4 regions of the Burkholderia sp. AU33423 genome follow, and region 1 is predicted to be linked to each of the others. Evidence: riboswitches for the same ligand, from Rfam matches in the RefSeq annotation. Region 1 holds a riboswitch; each other region holds the start of a gene.

Region 1 (3,782 bases):
ACAGCGCGGGGCAGGCGGGCATGCTCAGAACTCCACGCCGCGCTGCGCCTTCACGCCTTGCTCCTTGTACGGATGCTTGACGAGCCGCATTTCGGTGACGAGGTCGGCCGCGTCGATCAGCGCGTCGGGCGCATGCCGCCCGGTCACGACGACGTGCACCGAATCGGGACGCGCGGCGAGCGTCGCGAGCACTTCGTCGAGCGGCAGGTACTCGTACTTCAGCACCGTGTTCAGCTCGTCGAGGATCACCATCCGGTAATCGCCGCTCTCGATCATCCGGCGCGCCTCGTCCCAGCCTTTGCGCGCGGTCGCGATGTCGGCGTCGCGGTTCTGCGTGTTCCACGTATAGCCGTCGCCCATCGTCACGAAATCGCATTCGGCCACCGCGCCGAGGAAGTCGCGCTCGGACGTGTGCAGCGCGCCCTTGATGAACTGCACGACACCGAGCCGCATGCCGTGGCCGAGCACGCGCACGGCCATGCCGAATGCGGCCGTGCTCTTGCCCTTGCCGTTGCCGGTGTTGACGATCAGCAGGCCCTTCTCGTTGACGGCGGCAGCCTGCTTCTTCTCGTGGCCCGCACGGCGGCGTTCGGTCATCCGTTGATGGGATTCGGCGTCGGTTTTCATCGGATTCGTCCTGTCGAAAGAAAGCGAAACAAAGGGTTCAAAGCGGGCCGGCGAGTGCGACCGTCACGCCGTCCCGGATGGATTTGGGGCCCAGCAGCCGGCCGTGCGGCGCCGCGAGCTGCGCGCACGGCTCGGCCACGCCCGCGACGCCGAAGCGGGCGAGCGCGGCGGCCGACGGGCCGCTCGCGGCCAGGTCCGGGTGTCTCGCGAGTTGCGCCGCATCGAACGCGACGAGCGGCCAGCCGCGTCGCGCGCACAGCGTGCGCAGCGCGCGGGCGCGCGCCTTGTCGGCGAGCGTGGCCACGAGCGTCGGTTCGGCGGCCGGGTACGGCATCAGCGCCGCGCGGATCGCAGCATCGAGTTGCGCGGCCGTCACGCCTGCGCGAAAACCAATGCCGAGCGCGACACGCATCATGCGCCGCCGCCGAGCGCGGCACGTACCGCCGGATCGTCGGCGAACGCCGCGACGCGACCGATCACGACGATCGCCGGCGAACCGATGCCGGTCGTGCCGATGCGTTCGACGAGCGTGTCGAGCGTCGCGAGCACGTGGCGTTGTTCGGGGCGCGTCGCGTTCTCGATCGCCGCGCACGGCGTCTCGCCGGGCAAGCCGCCTTCGCGCAGCGCCGTTGCGATCGCGTCGAGCCGGCGGATGCCCATGTAGATGACGATCGTCATGCGCGTGGCCGCGAGCGCGCGCCAGTCGGGTTCGTCGGCGCCCGCGCCGTGGCCCGTGACGAAGATCACGCCCTGCGCGTCGCCGCGCTGCGTGACCGGGATGCCGATTGCGGCCGGCGCGGCGATGCCCGCGGTGACGCCGTTCACGACCTCGACCGGGAATCCCGCCGCGCCGAGCGCGGCCAGCTCCTCGCCGCCGCGGCCGAACACGAACGGATCGCCGCCCTTGAGCCGCGCGACGCTGCGGCCCGCGCGCAGATGCGCGAGCATCGCGACGACGATCGTCTCCTGCGGCGTCGACGCATGACCGCCGCGCTTGCCGACGTGCTCGATGTGCGCATCGGCGCGCGCATGGCGCAGCACGTCGGGATTCACGAGATCGTCGACGAGCAGCACGTCCGCCGCGCCGATCGCGTGGACGGCCTTGAGCGTCAGCAGGTCGGCGTCGCCGGGGCCGGCGCCGACGAGCCAGGCGCGGCTCATCGGGCGCGGCACGGCGCGCACCGTGTCGTCACAGCGGAAAAGGGCAGGCGGGCGGCACGGCGGCGGCCAGCGGACAGGTAAACCATGGCGGATCGAACGAAGCCCGCGCGGACGCGGGCGGAATGCGCACCTCATCCGTCCCCCGCGGATCGGGCGTTCGGCGAGCGTCGGGCTCGCCCCTTGCGTCGGCCGGTATCCGGGCTGGCCGCTTGCCAGGCCGCAGCCTTCCCGCCCGGCTGACGGGCAGTGGCATCGTGGGCGGCCTGGGCGCGTGCGCGGGGAAGCGCGTCGCGCGGGCGGCGTACCGTTGCGGGGACAGCACAGGCCGGGCGGTGGTCCGCCTCCTGTTTCCCGTTTAACTGCAGGCGCGGAATGCGCATGCGAGCACCGAACGCGGCGCTACGATAGCACAGCGACTCCCCCGCGCGAACCGCCGCGCACGGCTTCCGGCCACGCGCGGCGGCCATCCGGAACCGGGCCCGGCGGCCCGCTTCGCCTTGACGCTCCCCGCACCGCCGCCTACACTCGCACGCGTTTTGGTGCTCGCGCGCGCCGCTCCGGTGCGCGCAGTTAAACGGGAAACAGGGAGCCTGCCTGCGCCGCAGTCGAGCCAACCTGTGCTGCCCCCGCAACGGTAAGCGAACGCGTCGCGCGCATGCGCCACGCAACGCCGCTTCGCCGCATGCCACGCGCGTGCGGACGACCGCCACTGGATGCCGCGCGCATCCGGGAAGGCGAAGCGGCGTGTTCGTCAGCCCGGATACCGGCCGAAACGTTGGGGTTCAGCGCCGCGGGGAGGCGGCGCATCGTCCACGGCCGCAGCAGGTCCGACGCCCGCGCATTGCCCGCTTCCTCCACCGATCCGTCTCCGCGCGAACCCGCGCCGGCCGGCGTGGCGAATGGCAGGCAGCGCGAGCCGGGCCGGCAGCAGCCGTGTTGGCATTCACGATGTCGACCGTTCGCAAGGAAGCACCATGTCCGATTCGTCGTCCCGCCCGTCCCGCGACTGTCCGTCCGGATCGCGCGGCGGCATGCCCGCGATCCGCCAGACGAACTGCCACGCCGCCATCGACGCGACGATCCCGGGCTGATTCCATTTTCGACACAGGACCTACCATGACCCTACGCAAGCTTCCCGTCACGATCGTCACGGGCTTTCTCGGCAGCGGCAAGACGACGCTGATGCGCCACATCCTGCAGCACGCCGAAGGCCGCCGCATCGCGGTGATCGTCAACGAATTCGGCGAGCTCGGCATCGACGGCGAAATCCTCAAGGGCTGCGGCATCGGCTGCGAGGATGCCGAAGGCGCGCAGGGCGAAGCGGCGGGCCAGCTGTACGAACTCGCGAACGGCTGCCTGTGCTGCACCGTGCAGGAAGAGTTCTATCCGGTGATGGAAGCACTCGTCGAGCGCCGCGCGGACATCGACCACGTGCTGATCGAGACGTCGGGCCTCGCGCTGCCGAAGCCGCTCGTGCAGGCGTTCAACTGGCCGACGATCCGCAACAGCTTCACGGTCGACGCGGTCGTGACCGTCGTCGACGGGCCGGCCGCCGCAAGCGGCCAGTTCGCGGAAAACCCGCAGGCCGTCGACGCGCAGCGCCGCGCCGATCCGAACCTCGACCACGAATCGCCGCTGCACGAGCTGTTCGCCGATCAACTGTCGTCCGCCGATCTCGTGATCGTGAACAAGGCCGATCTCGTCGGCGACGCCGAGTTCGCGCAGATCGAAACCGCGATTCGCGAAGAAATCCCGCCGCAGGTGAAGATCGTGCGCGCGACGCGCGGCGAGCTCGACCTCGCGATGCTGCTCGGCCTCGAATCGGCATCGGAAGAAACGATCCACCTGCGTCACGACCATCACGGTTCGGCCGACGACGGCGATCACGATCACCATCACGACGATTTCGACTCGGTGGTCGTGTCGGGCGACGCCGGCACGCGCGAAGCGACGATCGCCGCGCTGCAGCGCGTCGTCGAAGCGCACACGATCTA
Region 2 (3,782 bases), on a different contig from region 1:
GCTTCCTGAGTCGACTTCGGGTCGTAATAGGGGCTTTTCGGATCGAACTGCGTGGGGTCGGGGTAGGGCGTCGACGACACTTCGGCGAGACCCGCGATGCCCGGCTCGGGGCAGCTCGAGTGATAGAACAGCACGCCGTCGCCGATCTTCATCGTGTCGCGCATGAAATTGCGCGCCTGATAGTTGCGCACGCCGGTCCACGGCAGCGAGCGCTGCGGTGCGTTGGCGAGATCGTCGATGCTTGCTTCGTCCGGTTCGGACTTCATCAGCCAGTATTGCATGGATCGTGATCGACGCAGAAAGGGCTGTTGCAAAAGGAAACGGCATCGGGAGTTCCCGATGCCGTTGGATAGGCCCCCGCCTTGGCCGCTAGGCCGGCATCCTGAACCTGAGGTTCAGAATTGGTCGCAGTTAGCAGCACTTCGGGTACATCAGACAGAGTGACGCGCGCGCCCGTGCTACAAATTTCCGCAACCGTGCACATGGCATTGGTTCAAGGAATATATGACCTTGGCGAACCAGGCAGGGAAGCTGACTGAACTGTGATTCGATGCGCCAATTTGACCACCGTTGATCGCCGAGATCAAGGGGAATCGACGCATCGATTAAAACGTTACTGCGTCTCGTGCTGTGCGAGCACCGCGCCGAGCTGTTCGTTCATCTGGTGCATTGTACGACGGATTTCCTCCGCCGGAAATGCTTCACCGTGCCGCACGCTCGTTTGCAGTCGCAGCAATTCGGACGCCAGCGACAGCGCCGCCATCACGGCGATGCGATCGGTGCCGCGTACCGAGCTGTTCGAGCGGATTTTCGACATTTCGGCGTCGACGCGCGCGACCGCTTCGAGCAGCGCCGCTTCGGTCTCGGCCGAGCAGGCGAGCCGATAGGCCTGACCGAGAATCGAGACTTCGATCTGCTTGGTGCTCATGCATGTTCTCCGTGGCTGGCCGCGTCATCGCCATCCGTACGCGCCTGCGCATCCAGCAGGTCGAGCTGGTTGTCGGCTTGCTCCACACTTTTCGAGCGCGGCAGCTTTTCGAGAATCGCGTTCAGTTTCACCTGGGCGTCGTCGATCTTTGCCGACAGCGTGTCACGCTCGGCCGCAAGTGCATCGCGTTCGTCGCGCAGTTGCGCGAGTTCCGCGCGGACAGTGTCCGCATCCGCGCGCAATTGCGCGACCTGCTCCTCGAGCGCGAGCCGTTCCGAGTGATAGCGCTTGTTCAGCGAAATCAGACGGCCAATATTTTGAGATAGGGTTTCGAGTTCGTTGAGCATTTGCTGCGTCCTCTAAAGACCCAGCATTTTAGCGCGGAATAACGCGCAATCCGACATCTGTAACGTTTCCAGTCGTAACACCCCTGCTTCTTGCCGCGAATCAGCGCGTCCCGTGCGTGTCCGGACGCTTCCTTGACGCTCGCGCGACCCGCTCCTAAACTGGCGCCGCCTCGGTGCTCGCGCGTGGAACGCGCGGTTAAACGGGAAGCAGGGCGCGGGCGCCGGAAGCCCGCCAACCTGCGCTGCCCCCGCAACGGTAAGCGGCCGCGTCTCGTGACGCAGGCCGGCTCGGGCGCGTTTCGCGTGCAGGTCCTGCATGCGGACGCGGGCCACTGCGCGTGATCGCGCGGGAAGGCGAGCCGGACCGCCGCCAGCCCGGATACCGGCCGAGACGGGGAGCCCGCACGGGCTTCGTGACGCGCGGCCTGCGGGGAGGCGGGGCGCGCAATGCTTCACGGAATCTTCTTCGATGCTGACCCCAATCGTCCGCGCGGCGCTCACGTCACGACCGGCCCGCTGCCGCAAGCGGGTGCGCCGCACGTCGTGTGCGGCGCCGTGCGCGGCATGAGCGCCGCGCGCGCCACCGCGATCTGGACCGCGCTGGCTGCGGCGGTCGCGTTGCTGTTCGTCGCGTCGCTGTCGATCGGCAGCGTGCCGATGTCGCCATGGCAGGCGCTCGCGTCGCTCGTGCCGCATGGCGGCGACGCGCTGTTCGCCGATATCGTCCGCACGCTGCGCCTGCCGCGCGCGCTCGCGGGCTTCGCGTGCGGCGCGCTGCTCGCGCTGGCCGGTGCACTGTTGCAGGTACTGTTGCGCAATCCGCTCGCGGAGCCGTACGTGCTCGGCGTGTCGGGTGGCGCGGCCGGCTTCGCGCTCGTCGCGATGATCGCGGGTGGCGCGTGGTGGCTCGTCGATGCGTCGGCGTTCGCCGGCTCGCTCGTGTCGGTCGCGCTCGTGCTCGGTCTCGCGCGCCGCGAGCTGTGGCGCGGCGAATCGCGCGATGCGTCGCCGCGGTTGCTGCTCACGGGCGTCGTGATCGCGGCAGGGTGGGGCGCACTCGTCACGCTGCTGCTGTCGCTCGCGCCCGATGCACGGCTGCGCGGGATCATCTTCTGGCTGACCGGCGACCTGAACGGCGTGACTGCGCCGTGGTTCGCGTGGGGGGCGCTGTTGGTGGCCGCCTGCGTCGCGCTGCCGGCCGCGCCGCAACTGAACGTGCTGCTGCGCGGCGACGCGACCGCGCTCGCGCTCGGCGTGCCCGTTGCGCGCCTGCGCGTGCGGATCTATCTCGTCGCGTCGCTGGCCGCCGCGGCAGCGGTGACGACGGCCGGCACGATCGGCTTCGTCGGCCTCGTCGTGCCGCACGCGCTGCGGCTCGCCTTCGGCAATGACCAGCGAATGCTGCTGCCGGCCGCGATGCTCGCGGGCGGCGGCGGCGTGATGGCGGCCGACCTGCTCGCACGCACGGTGATCGCGCCCGCGCAACTGCCGGTCGGCGTGATGACCGCGCTGATCGGCGTGCCGGTGTTCCTGTGGATGTTGTTGAGGAGGCCGATGCGATGACGGGGGCCGCACTGCACGCCACGGCCGGCGACATGAACTACGCGGCCGTCGGCCTGACGCTGAAGGCCGGCGCGCGTACGCTGCTCGACGGCTTCACCCAGGTGTTTCGTCCCGGCGAGATCTGGTGTGTCGCCGGGCCGAACGGCGCGGGCAAGACGACGCTGCTCGCGACCCTCGCGGGGCTGCAGCCGCCGGCCGGCGGACACGTCGAGGTCGACGGCCGGCCGCTTGCCGCGTGGCCACCCGAGCAGCTTGCGCAGCGTCGCGCGCTGATGCCGCAGCAACTGCACGACGCATTCAGCGCGACAGTGTTCGACACGGCGCTGCTCAACCGCTTTCCGTATCTCGGCGGCTGGGGCTGGGAGCGCGACGGCGACCGCGCGGCCGCGCGCGATGCGCTGGCGACATTCGACCTGACCGCGCTCGCGTCGCGTGACGTGCTGTCGCTGTCGGGCGGCGAGCGGCAGCGCGTCGCGCTGGCCGCGACGCTGTGCCAGGACGCGCCGTCGATGCTGCTCGACGAGCCGCTCGCCCATCTCGACCTGCATCACCAGATCGATTGCCTGACCGCGCTGGCCGCTTGGCTCGACGCGGGCCCGCGCACGGTGCTGTTCTCGTGCCATGATCTGAATCTCGCGCGGCGTTTCGCGACGCATGCGCTGTTGCTCGACGGCCGCGGCCACGCGTGGGCCGGCCCCGTGCACGACGTGCTGACGCCCGAGCGCGCGACCGATGCGTTCGGTTATCCGCTCGTGCTGATCCGCGAGAACGGCCGCGATGCGCTGCTGCCGGCGTGGCCCGAGCGACAATGATCTTTCCTTTTCCGATGCGCGGCGCATACCGCGCCAACGATACGGCTTTTCGATGACGACCCCGACCCCCTTCCCGCCCGCGATCGCGCCGCTCGACGATGTGTTGCGCAAGCGCCTGCAGCACGTGATCGA
Region 3 (3,782 bases), on a different contig from region 1:
CCGGCGTGACGGCCTTGTTCAGCGCATAGGCGGTCGGCACCGTGCCGATCAGGATCAGCATGATGAGTCCCATCCCTTTCTGCCCGTCGTTCGAGCCGTGCGCGAACGACACGCCCGTGCAGGTCAGGATCAACAGGCAACGAATCCAGAACGGCGGCGGCTGGTCCTTCGGCGGCTCCTTGTACAGCTCCGGAATCCGCACGAGGGTTTTCAGCACGAGCAGCAGCAGCGCCGCGCACAGGAAGCCGACGAACGGCGAGAGCAGCAGCGACTTGCCGACGCCGAGCGCCTGGCCCCAGTCGACGCCGCTCGTGCCGGACGGCCCGTGCATCAGCTGGTTCATCAGCCCGACGCCGATGATCGACCCGATCAGCGTATGCGAGCTCGACGACGGCAACCCGAAATACCAGGTCGCGAGGTTCCATACGATCGCGGCGATCAGCAGCGCGAACACCATCGCGAAGCCCGCACCGCTGCCGACCTGCAGGATCAGCTCGACCGGCAGCAGTTGCAGGATGCCGAACGCGACGGCGCCGCTCGAGATCATCACGCCGAGGAAGTTCCACAGGCCGGACCAGATCACCGCGACGTTCGGTGTCAGCGAGTGCGTATAGATCACGGTCGCCACCGCGTTCGCGGTGTCGTGGAAACCGTTGACGAATTCGAAGCCGAGCGCGATCAGCAGCGCGGCGCCGAGCATCAGGTACGGGAACAGCGATCCTTCGCGCATCGGCGACAGATCGTCGATCAGGTGCGTGGCGATATAGACCGCACCGATCGCGAGCACCAGCAGGAAGACGGCATAGCCGAGCTGCTTGGTACGCTCGACGGAACCCGAATTGCTCGGGGCAGACGAAGCAGGCTGATTCATGACGGTATCTCGTAAGGGAACCGCGACCGATCCTAGCTTCGGCTAGCAGTCAGTTTGATGACAGCAGGGACAACGGGCGGCGTGTCTTACAGCGATGTAAGGTGAACATCGCCAGGCAATTGCAATACGACGCGACACGTCGGCTTGTGTCGTGGTCGATATCGCGAACGCAACATGGCAGGCGGCTACGTCGCAGTGTCGCGCCGATCGTCGTCGGCGATCAACGTCCATCCGTGCGGCGCCGCAGCGAATGTCGTGCACGACAGCGGTGCGACGTCGATGCGGGTTGCCGCGCCGGGATCCAGTCGCATGGCATGTGCGACGGCCGCGCGAACGATCGGCGCATGCGTGATGGCGACGATGTCGCGGCCGTGTTGCAGCGCGTTCAACCATGTGCCGACGCGGCGCATCGCTGCATCGAACGATTCGCCGCCGTGCGGCGACGCGCAGGGATTGCCGATCCACGCGCCCACTTCGTCAGGCATGTCGCGCGCGAGGTCGTGCAGCCGCTTGCCGCGCCAGTTCCGGTAGTCGATGTCGCGCAGCGCGTCATCGATGTCGGCATGCAGGCCGAGCGCATCGGCGGTCTGCACCGCACAGCGGGCCGGGCTGCACAGCACGAGCGCGCCGGTCACGCGTGCCCACCGATCGTGCAGCGCCGCGGCGTCGGCGAGCCCGTGCGCGTCGAGCGGGTCGTCGTCGGGAAACGTACCGGTGCGCATTGCCCGGGTCGAGGCGTGTGCGATCAGGCGCAGCGAGGCATGCATGTTCATGTCGATTTTCGGATGGGCCGGGACGAGTGAATTCGATCACCTGCCGCCGCTTCAATACGCGAACGTTCGCGCGTACAATTCGCCCGATACGAAACGCGGAAGCCGGTGCAATCCCGGCGCGGTCGCGCCACTGTAACCGGTGATCCATGATCCCGGAAGCCAGACCTGCCTTCGTACCCATCCAACATTTGTCGGGGCGCGATTCCCCCTGAGGTGCATCCATGAGCGAAGCAGTGCTGAAGCCGGCGGTCGTGCCGGCACCCATCCCCGTCCGTGAACTGTTGCCGTGGGCCGTGTTCGTCGGCTTGATCCTGTTGCTCGCGCTGTACTTCGTCGGTGCGGAACAAGGGGCGACGTCGCTCGTGCCGGGCATGTATGTCCACGAGTTCGTCCACGACGGCCGCCATCTGCTCGGCTTCCCCTGCCACTGACGCGGAGTTCACGATGGTCGGAAAGCTGCTCATGCGCGGGATGCTCGCAGGCATCGCCGCAGGCCTCCTCACGTTCGGTTTCGCGAAAATCGTCGGCGAACCGCAAGTCGATCAGGCAATCTCCTTCGAAGAAAAAGCCGAAGCCGCCCGAGGCGAAGCACCGGAACCTGAACTGGTCAGCCGCCACACGCAAGCCGGCCTCGGTCTGCTGACGGGCGTCGTGACCTACGGCGCGGCATTCGGCGGGCTGTTCTCGCTGGTCTTTGCGTATGCGTATGGCCGAGGCAGCCGTCTCCCGGCACGGCCGCTGGCTGCGTGGCTTGCGCTGGCGTCGTTCGTCGCGCTCGTGATCGTGCCGAACATCAAGTACCCGGCCAATCCGCCGTCGGTCGGAGACCCCGACACGATCGGCTATCGCACGGGGTTGTTCTTCCTGATGATCACGATCTCGGTCGCGACGATGGTGTTCTCGGTCAGCGTGCGCCGCCATCTGCTGGCGAAGCTCGGGCAGTGGAACGCGTCGATCGTCGCCGGGCTCGTGTTCGTCGCGATCATCGCGGCCGTGCAGATCGGGCTGCCGTCGGTCAGCGAGTTGCCGGCCGATTTCCCGGCGGCGTTGCTGTGGAAGTTCCGCGTGGCGGCCATCGGCATGCAGGCGATCATGTGGACGACGATCGGCCTGCTGTTCGGCGCATGGGTCGAGCGTACCGAACGCATCGGCATGCGCGCCGCCTGACGCGCATTGCTACGGGGCGCGCCTAGCGCAGCATGCGCGGCGCGCTCCACGTCGATTCGCGTGCCAGCGCGACGAACGCGGCCAGATAGTCGATCGACGAGGCCGCGCTGCGCGGCTGCCGCTGCGCCGCGCGCAGTGGGGCGAGTACCTGAAGTGGGCGGTCGAATCGTTCCGCATCACCGCGAACGGCGTGCAGGAATCCGAACGAAATAGGGCCGGCGTGTACGACATTCATTCGCCGAACATCCCGACGCAGGCGCACATCGTCGGCCTGATGAAGAAGGCGGCCGAGCGGATTCCGGCGGAACGCCTGTGGGTGAACCCGGACTGCGGCCTGAAGACGCGCCAGTGGGCGGAAGTGATTCCGGCGCTGACGAACATGGTCGCCGCCGCGAAGACGCTGCGCAACCAGGTGCACTGATCGGGGCGCGGTGCGGAAAACAGGAAGGGCGGCCAGACGGCCGCCCCCAGATGTACGAGCACCGGGCGGGCGAAGCTGCCGGGCCGGTGCGCGTGTGCGTCAAGCCGTGCGTGCTGCGCGCGGCAACGTGTCGGCCGTCTTGCGGGGCGCGCCCGCATCGTCGATGCTCACGCGGCGCGAGATCAGCCACACGCACAGCGACGACACGATCGCGGCGCTCGTGTACTGGAGCGCGAGCGGCCACCATTGCGGCGCGGTGTTCTGCGCGATGATGGTCGCGACGAGCGGCGTGAGGCCGCCGGCGAGCGCGCCGCACACCTGGTACGCGATCGAGATCGCCGTGTAGCGGATGCGCGCGACGAAGATGCCGCTGACGAAGCCCGCGACCACCGAGTAGTAGCCGGATTCCGCGAGCGTCGCGAGGCCGACGCCGACCGTGATCGACAGCGGCGTGCCCATGTGTACGAGCGGCAGCATGACGAACGGGACGATCGCGGCCCATGCGCCGGTGATCAGCAGCACGCGCGTGGTGCCGAAGCGCTGTGCGAGG
Region 4 (3,782 bases), on a different contig from region 1:
TTCCCATTCGGCCTGACTGGTAAAGGTTAGCGCGCATTCGGTCATGTCACTGTCCTGAATGGTTGACTACATGTGCGGGGAGGGCGTCCGCAGTCTAACAGTGTTGATACGGACGGCAACGTGCGCGGTGCGACGAAAGACTGGCCGCTCGGTTGCCGTCAGTCCGTCGCCCGGTTTTGGGGTGGCATCACCCGTTTCAAGCATCGGTCGCGCAGGCATCGGATACGCCGTTTCAAATGGGAGGCCTCGCCACCTATCCGGCCAAAGCCTCCCCATCCCCGTCAGAACGTATAACTCACCTTCCCGAACGCCGTCCGCCCAAGCGTGTTGTACCCATACGCGGTCATGTACTGCCGGTCGAACAGATTCGACACCGTCGCCGACACCGTCAGGTGTGAATTGATCCGGTACGACGCGCGCAGGCCCACCGTCAGATACGAAGGCAGATAGGTCGAATTCGCCGGATCGTCGAACGTCGTGCCGCCATAAAGCAGCGACGCCCCCGTGCTCAACGCATGCAGGTGCAGTTCATCCCACGTGTGATCGATGTTGAGGCTGACCGTCTGGCGCGGCCGGCGGTTGAGCCACGAGTCGTTGGTTTCGTCCTGCGGATTCAGGATCCCGACCGCGAGGCTCACCGGCGTCGAGCGGCCGATCGTCCCCTTGTACGACAAGTCGATGCCACGAATATGCGCGCGGCCGATGTTCATCGGCGAGAACGTCGCCGGGTTGTACGCGATCAGGTTGCTGACGCGCGTATCGTAGATCGCGGCCGTGAACGTACCGTACGACGTGTTCGCATCGACCGCAGCCTCGACCGACGTGCTGCGTTCCGGGCTGAGGTTCGGATTGCCGTAGCCGGGGTAGTACAGGTCGTTGAACGACGGCAGCTTGAACGCATTGCCGTACGACACACGCGCCGTGTACACCGGCGTGATCGCCCACGACAGCGCCGCGTTACCCGTATTCACGGATTGCCCGGCGATGATTTCATGACGCCCCGCGAGGAACATCGTCACGCTGCCGAGCGTTGCCGACTGGTGCAGCGAGAACGCGGAATCGTTGCGCGTCGGCACGCCGTTCGGAATGTCGACCGGCAGGAATGCCTGCTCGCGCGTGAAGTCGTATGCGAGCTTGGTTTCGCCCGACAGCGGCAGCCCGAACAGATGGAATCCGCGCGCCTGATGCGTCAGCGACGTCGACGTGCTGATGCGCTGCGAATTGATCTGGTCGGTCGGGATGGTCGGATCGCTCGCGTAGATGAACCCGCGATCGTTCGCATAACCGAACGACTGGTCGAACTGCGTGTCCGGCGTGATATCGAGGTGGAACGCGATACCGGTCGTCAGCTGATGATCGAGCTGGCGGTTCGCAAAGCCGCGGTTGTCGTAGGACAGATCGGACCGGTGATACAGCGCGAACGTCGAGATCGACCAGTTGTCGCGCGCGTAGCCGAGGCGCGCGTCGAGATCCTGCGCGTGGTACGGGTTGCGGCCCGCCTCATGCCCGTACGCGAACGGCCGCGTCGCGTCGATGCCGGCCGTGTTGTACGAGTGCAGGCCGAGCGAGTAGGTGAGCCCGCCGAGCGCGGCGAGCGGCCCGGTCGACGGCACCGTGCCCGACGTGCGCAGCTGCGTGTCGAACGTCTTGTTCGACCCGCCGCCGAACGACACGGTGGTCTGGTTCGGCTGGTTGGCCGCGCGGCGCGTGAAGAGCTGCACGACGCCGCCCATCGCATTGGCGCCGAACGACGCGGCGGCCGGCCCCGAGATCACTTCGACACGTTCGAACGCTTCGGTCGGCAGGTCCGCCCACGGCGCGATGCCGGTGGTCGGCGAGCCGATCCGGATGCCGTCGATGAACACGGCGACCTGGCTGGCCGACGAGCCGCGGATGCTGACCGACGCGGACGAGCCGGGCCCGCCGTTCTGCGAGACGGTCACGCCGGGCAGCGTTGCGAGCGCCTGCGTGATGCTCGGGTCGCTCGGCGACAACCGGTCGAGATCGGTGCGCGTGAGCACCTGGGTCGTCGCATAGCGCTGGTCGAACGACTCGGGCAGGCGGCGTGTGTCGGTCACGTTGATCGTCTGCAGGTCGGCGCCTTCGGCGGCCGGGGCCGGTTGCGCAACCGAGGTGTCGCCGGCTGCGTGGGCGAGCGGCGAGAGAAGCGCGGTCGCGGCGGACGTGGCAAGGAGGTGTCGAATCTTCATGAGGCTGTCGTTGTGGTCGGGCTGCGCATGCGTCGATCGTGGGCGGGCGGCGGGCAGCGCCGGTTTTGTTATCGGTGAGCGGGTTATCGCGCGACCGGGCCGAGCGGGCCGCGGTCGCGAGCATCGGCGCGGCACATGCCGGCGGACGCGATCAATACGGAGCGGCGCGCGCGAGCAGGCGGGCCGTGCATGCCGGCGGCGTGCCGGCGCGACGCTTCCGGTGAGGAAGCGGATGCGGTAACAGTGGACATCGGGCGGATCCTGAGGTCGGGCCGTCCATGCAACGGGCGACCGCCAATAGCGGTGCCTGGCGCGCCGGGACACCCCGCCCGGTGCGGCTGCTTGGACCTCGGGTCGATGGCAGGTCTCCTGGCTCGCGGGTCGTCATTCGTGCCGGCCTTCCCGGTTTCCCAGTGGCATGCAGTGGCACGGATTCGCCGCTCACAGTTGCGGGGGCAGCCGCAGACTCGAGGCGCGGCCTCTCCTGCGTTCCCTTTTGATCCCATCCCTGGGAACGATCAGCGCGCAAGGGTAATGGCGTGCGCTCCGGCGCGTCAATTGTCGGGCCGTGCGGGGATGCGAAAAAACGTCATCGGCGCGCAAAAACTTTCGAAATCCTTTCCTTCATGCGTCGATGGCGCGTTTCATGTCTGACGAAATGGCGTGGTTTGCTGCCATGCAATCGCGCCGAAACCGGCTCGGGGCGACACCCGTCCACCTGACGAACGCGCGACGGAATGCTTCCTCGCCGCCGAACCCGAGATGCGCGGCGATCCGTGCGACCGGCCAGTCCGACTCGCGCAGGCAGCGTTGCGCGGCCTCGGCGAGACACTGCTCCCGCAGCACGTGATAACCGCTGCCTTCGGCGACCAGCCGCCGCCGCAACGTCGCCTCGCTGACGCCGAGCCACGCGGCCAGCTCGGCGAGTGCCGGCAACGCCTGCTCGTGCGCGAGCGCCGCATCGAGAAAGCCACGCACCTGCTGCGCCCACGACACGACGGCCGGCGCCGCATCGATCAGGCGAAACGGAAAATCGACGAGAAACGCGTCGAGCTCGGCCGGCTGCCGGGTCACGCGGCACGCGAGCCGTGCGGCATCGAACGCGAAGCCGTAGGTCTGACGGCCGACCTCGACGGGCGCGTTGAACAACCCGAGCAGCGGCATCGCGTCGTCGCGGCGCGGATGGCCGAGCCAGACGTCGGTCGGCCGCAGCGGCTGCCCGATCAGCCAGCCGAACAGCTGCAGATAGCAGAACAACCCCGTCAGGTCGACGAGGCACGCGGCCGGGCTGCGTGTGCGGCGCAGCGAATCCATCCGGAACGTCGCGCGCCCGTCGCGCACGGAGAGCGACAGCGCGCCGGCGCGCGGGGTCAGCATCTCGCCGAATTCGCGCGCACAGCGGATTGCGTCGGCCAGCGTCGCGCAGCTCAGCAGGCAGCGGCACATCAGGTCGACTTCGCGCTTGCGCATCGGCGGGTGGCCGTCGCCGCGCGCGACCTGGGCCTCGAGGCGTTCGATCGCGTCGCGGTACAGCGCGACGAAATCGCCCGGCGTCGCTGCCGGTGGCGGCGG

The links. A riboswitch is a leader RNA that binds a small molecule or an ion and turns the genes downstream of it on or off. The one in region 1 is predicted to bind cobalamin.
Region 2: linked by a shared signal. The riboswitch ahead of CFB50_RS13600 (FecCD family ABC transporter permease) and the one ahead of cobA (uroporphyrinogen-III C-methyltransferase) in region 1 are both predicted to bind cobalamin.
Region 3: linked by a shared signal. The riboswitch ahead of CFB50_RS31265 (CbtB domain-containing protein) and the one ahead of cobA (uroporphyrinogen-III C-methyltransferase) in region 1 are both predicted to bind cobalamin.
Region 4: linked by a shared signal. The riboswitch ahead of CFB50_RS26470 (TonB-dependent receptor domain-containing protein) and the one ahead of cobA (uroporphyrinogen-III C-methyltransferase) in region 1 are both predicted to bind cobalamin.

What each region holds. Positions count from the first base shown of each region.
Region 1 covers NZ_NKFH01000004.1:1,366,405-1,370,186, forward strand. Annotated here, with positions in the region: gene CFB50_RS09040 (cobyrinate a,c-diamide synthase) at 1-22, opposite strand, end outside; gene cobO (cob(I)yrinic acid a,c-diamide adenosyltransferase) at 25-627, opposite strand; gene CFB50_RS09050 (cobalamin biosynthesis protein) at 665-1,042, opposite strand; gene cobA (uroporphyrinogen-III C-methyltransferase) at 1,039-1,788, opposite strand; cobalamin riboswitch at 1,959-2,195, opposite strand; cobalamin riboswitch at 2,309-2,574, shown strand; gene cobW (cobalamin biosynthesis protein CobW) at 2,905-3,782, shown strand, end outside.
Region 2 covers NZ_NKFH01000005.1:245,259-249,040, reverse strand. Annotated here, with positions in the region: gene CFB50_RS13620 (EVE domain-containing protein) at 1-281, opposite strand, end outside; RNA gene ssrS (6S RNA) at 351-532, opposite strand; gene CFB50_RS13610 (cell division protein ZapA) at 614-928, opposite strand; gene CFB50_RS13605 (ATPase) at 925-1,275, opposite strand; cobalamin riboswitch at 1,430-1,680, shown strand; gene CFB50_RS13600 (FecCD family ABC transporter permease) at 1,723-2,838, shown strand; gene CFB50_RS13595 (ABC transporter ATP-binding protein) at 2,835-3,650, shown strand; gene cobT (nicotinate-nucleotide--dimethylbenzimidazole phosphoribosyltransferase) at 3,703-3,782, shown strand, end outside.
Region 3 covers NZ_NKFH01000007.1:2,843,340-2,847,121, reverse strand. Annotated here, with positions in the region: gene CFB50_RS31275 (inorganic phosphate transporter) at 1-871, opposite strand, end outside; gene CFB50_RS31270 (histidine phosphatase family protein) at 1,057-1,644, opposite strand; cobalamin riboswitch at 1,694-1,831, shown strand; gene CFB50_RS31265 (CbtB domain-containing protein) at 1,866-2,075, shown strand; gene CFB50_RS31260 (CbtA family protein) at 2,089-2,811, shown strand; partial or broken gene CFB50_RS31255 (5-methyltetrahydropteroyltriglutamate--homocysteine S-methyltransferase) at 2,900-3,232, shown strand; gene CFB50_RS31250 (MFS transporter) at 3,332-3,782, opposite strand, start outside.
Region 4 covers NZ_NKFH01000007.1:1,757,440-1,761,221, reverse strand. Annotated here, with positions in the region: gene CFB50_RS26475 (YdeI/OmpD-associated family protein) at 1-45, opposite strand, end outside; gene CFB50_RS26470 (TonB-dependent receptor domain-containing protein) at 282-2,210, opposite strand; cobalamin riboswitch at 2,553-2,745, opposite strand; gene CFB50_RS26465 (AraC family transcriptional regulator) at 2,835-3,782, opposite strand, start outside.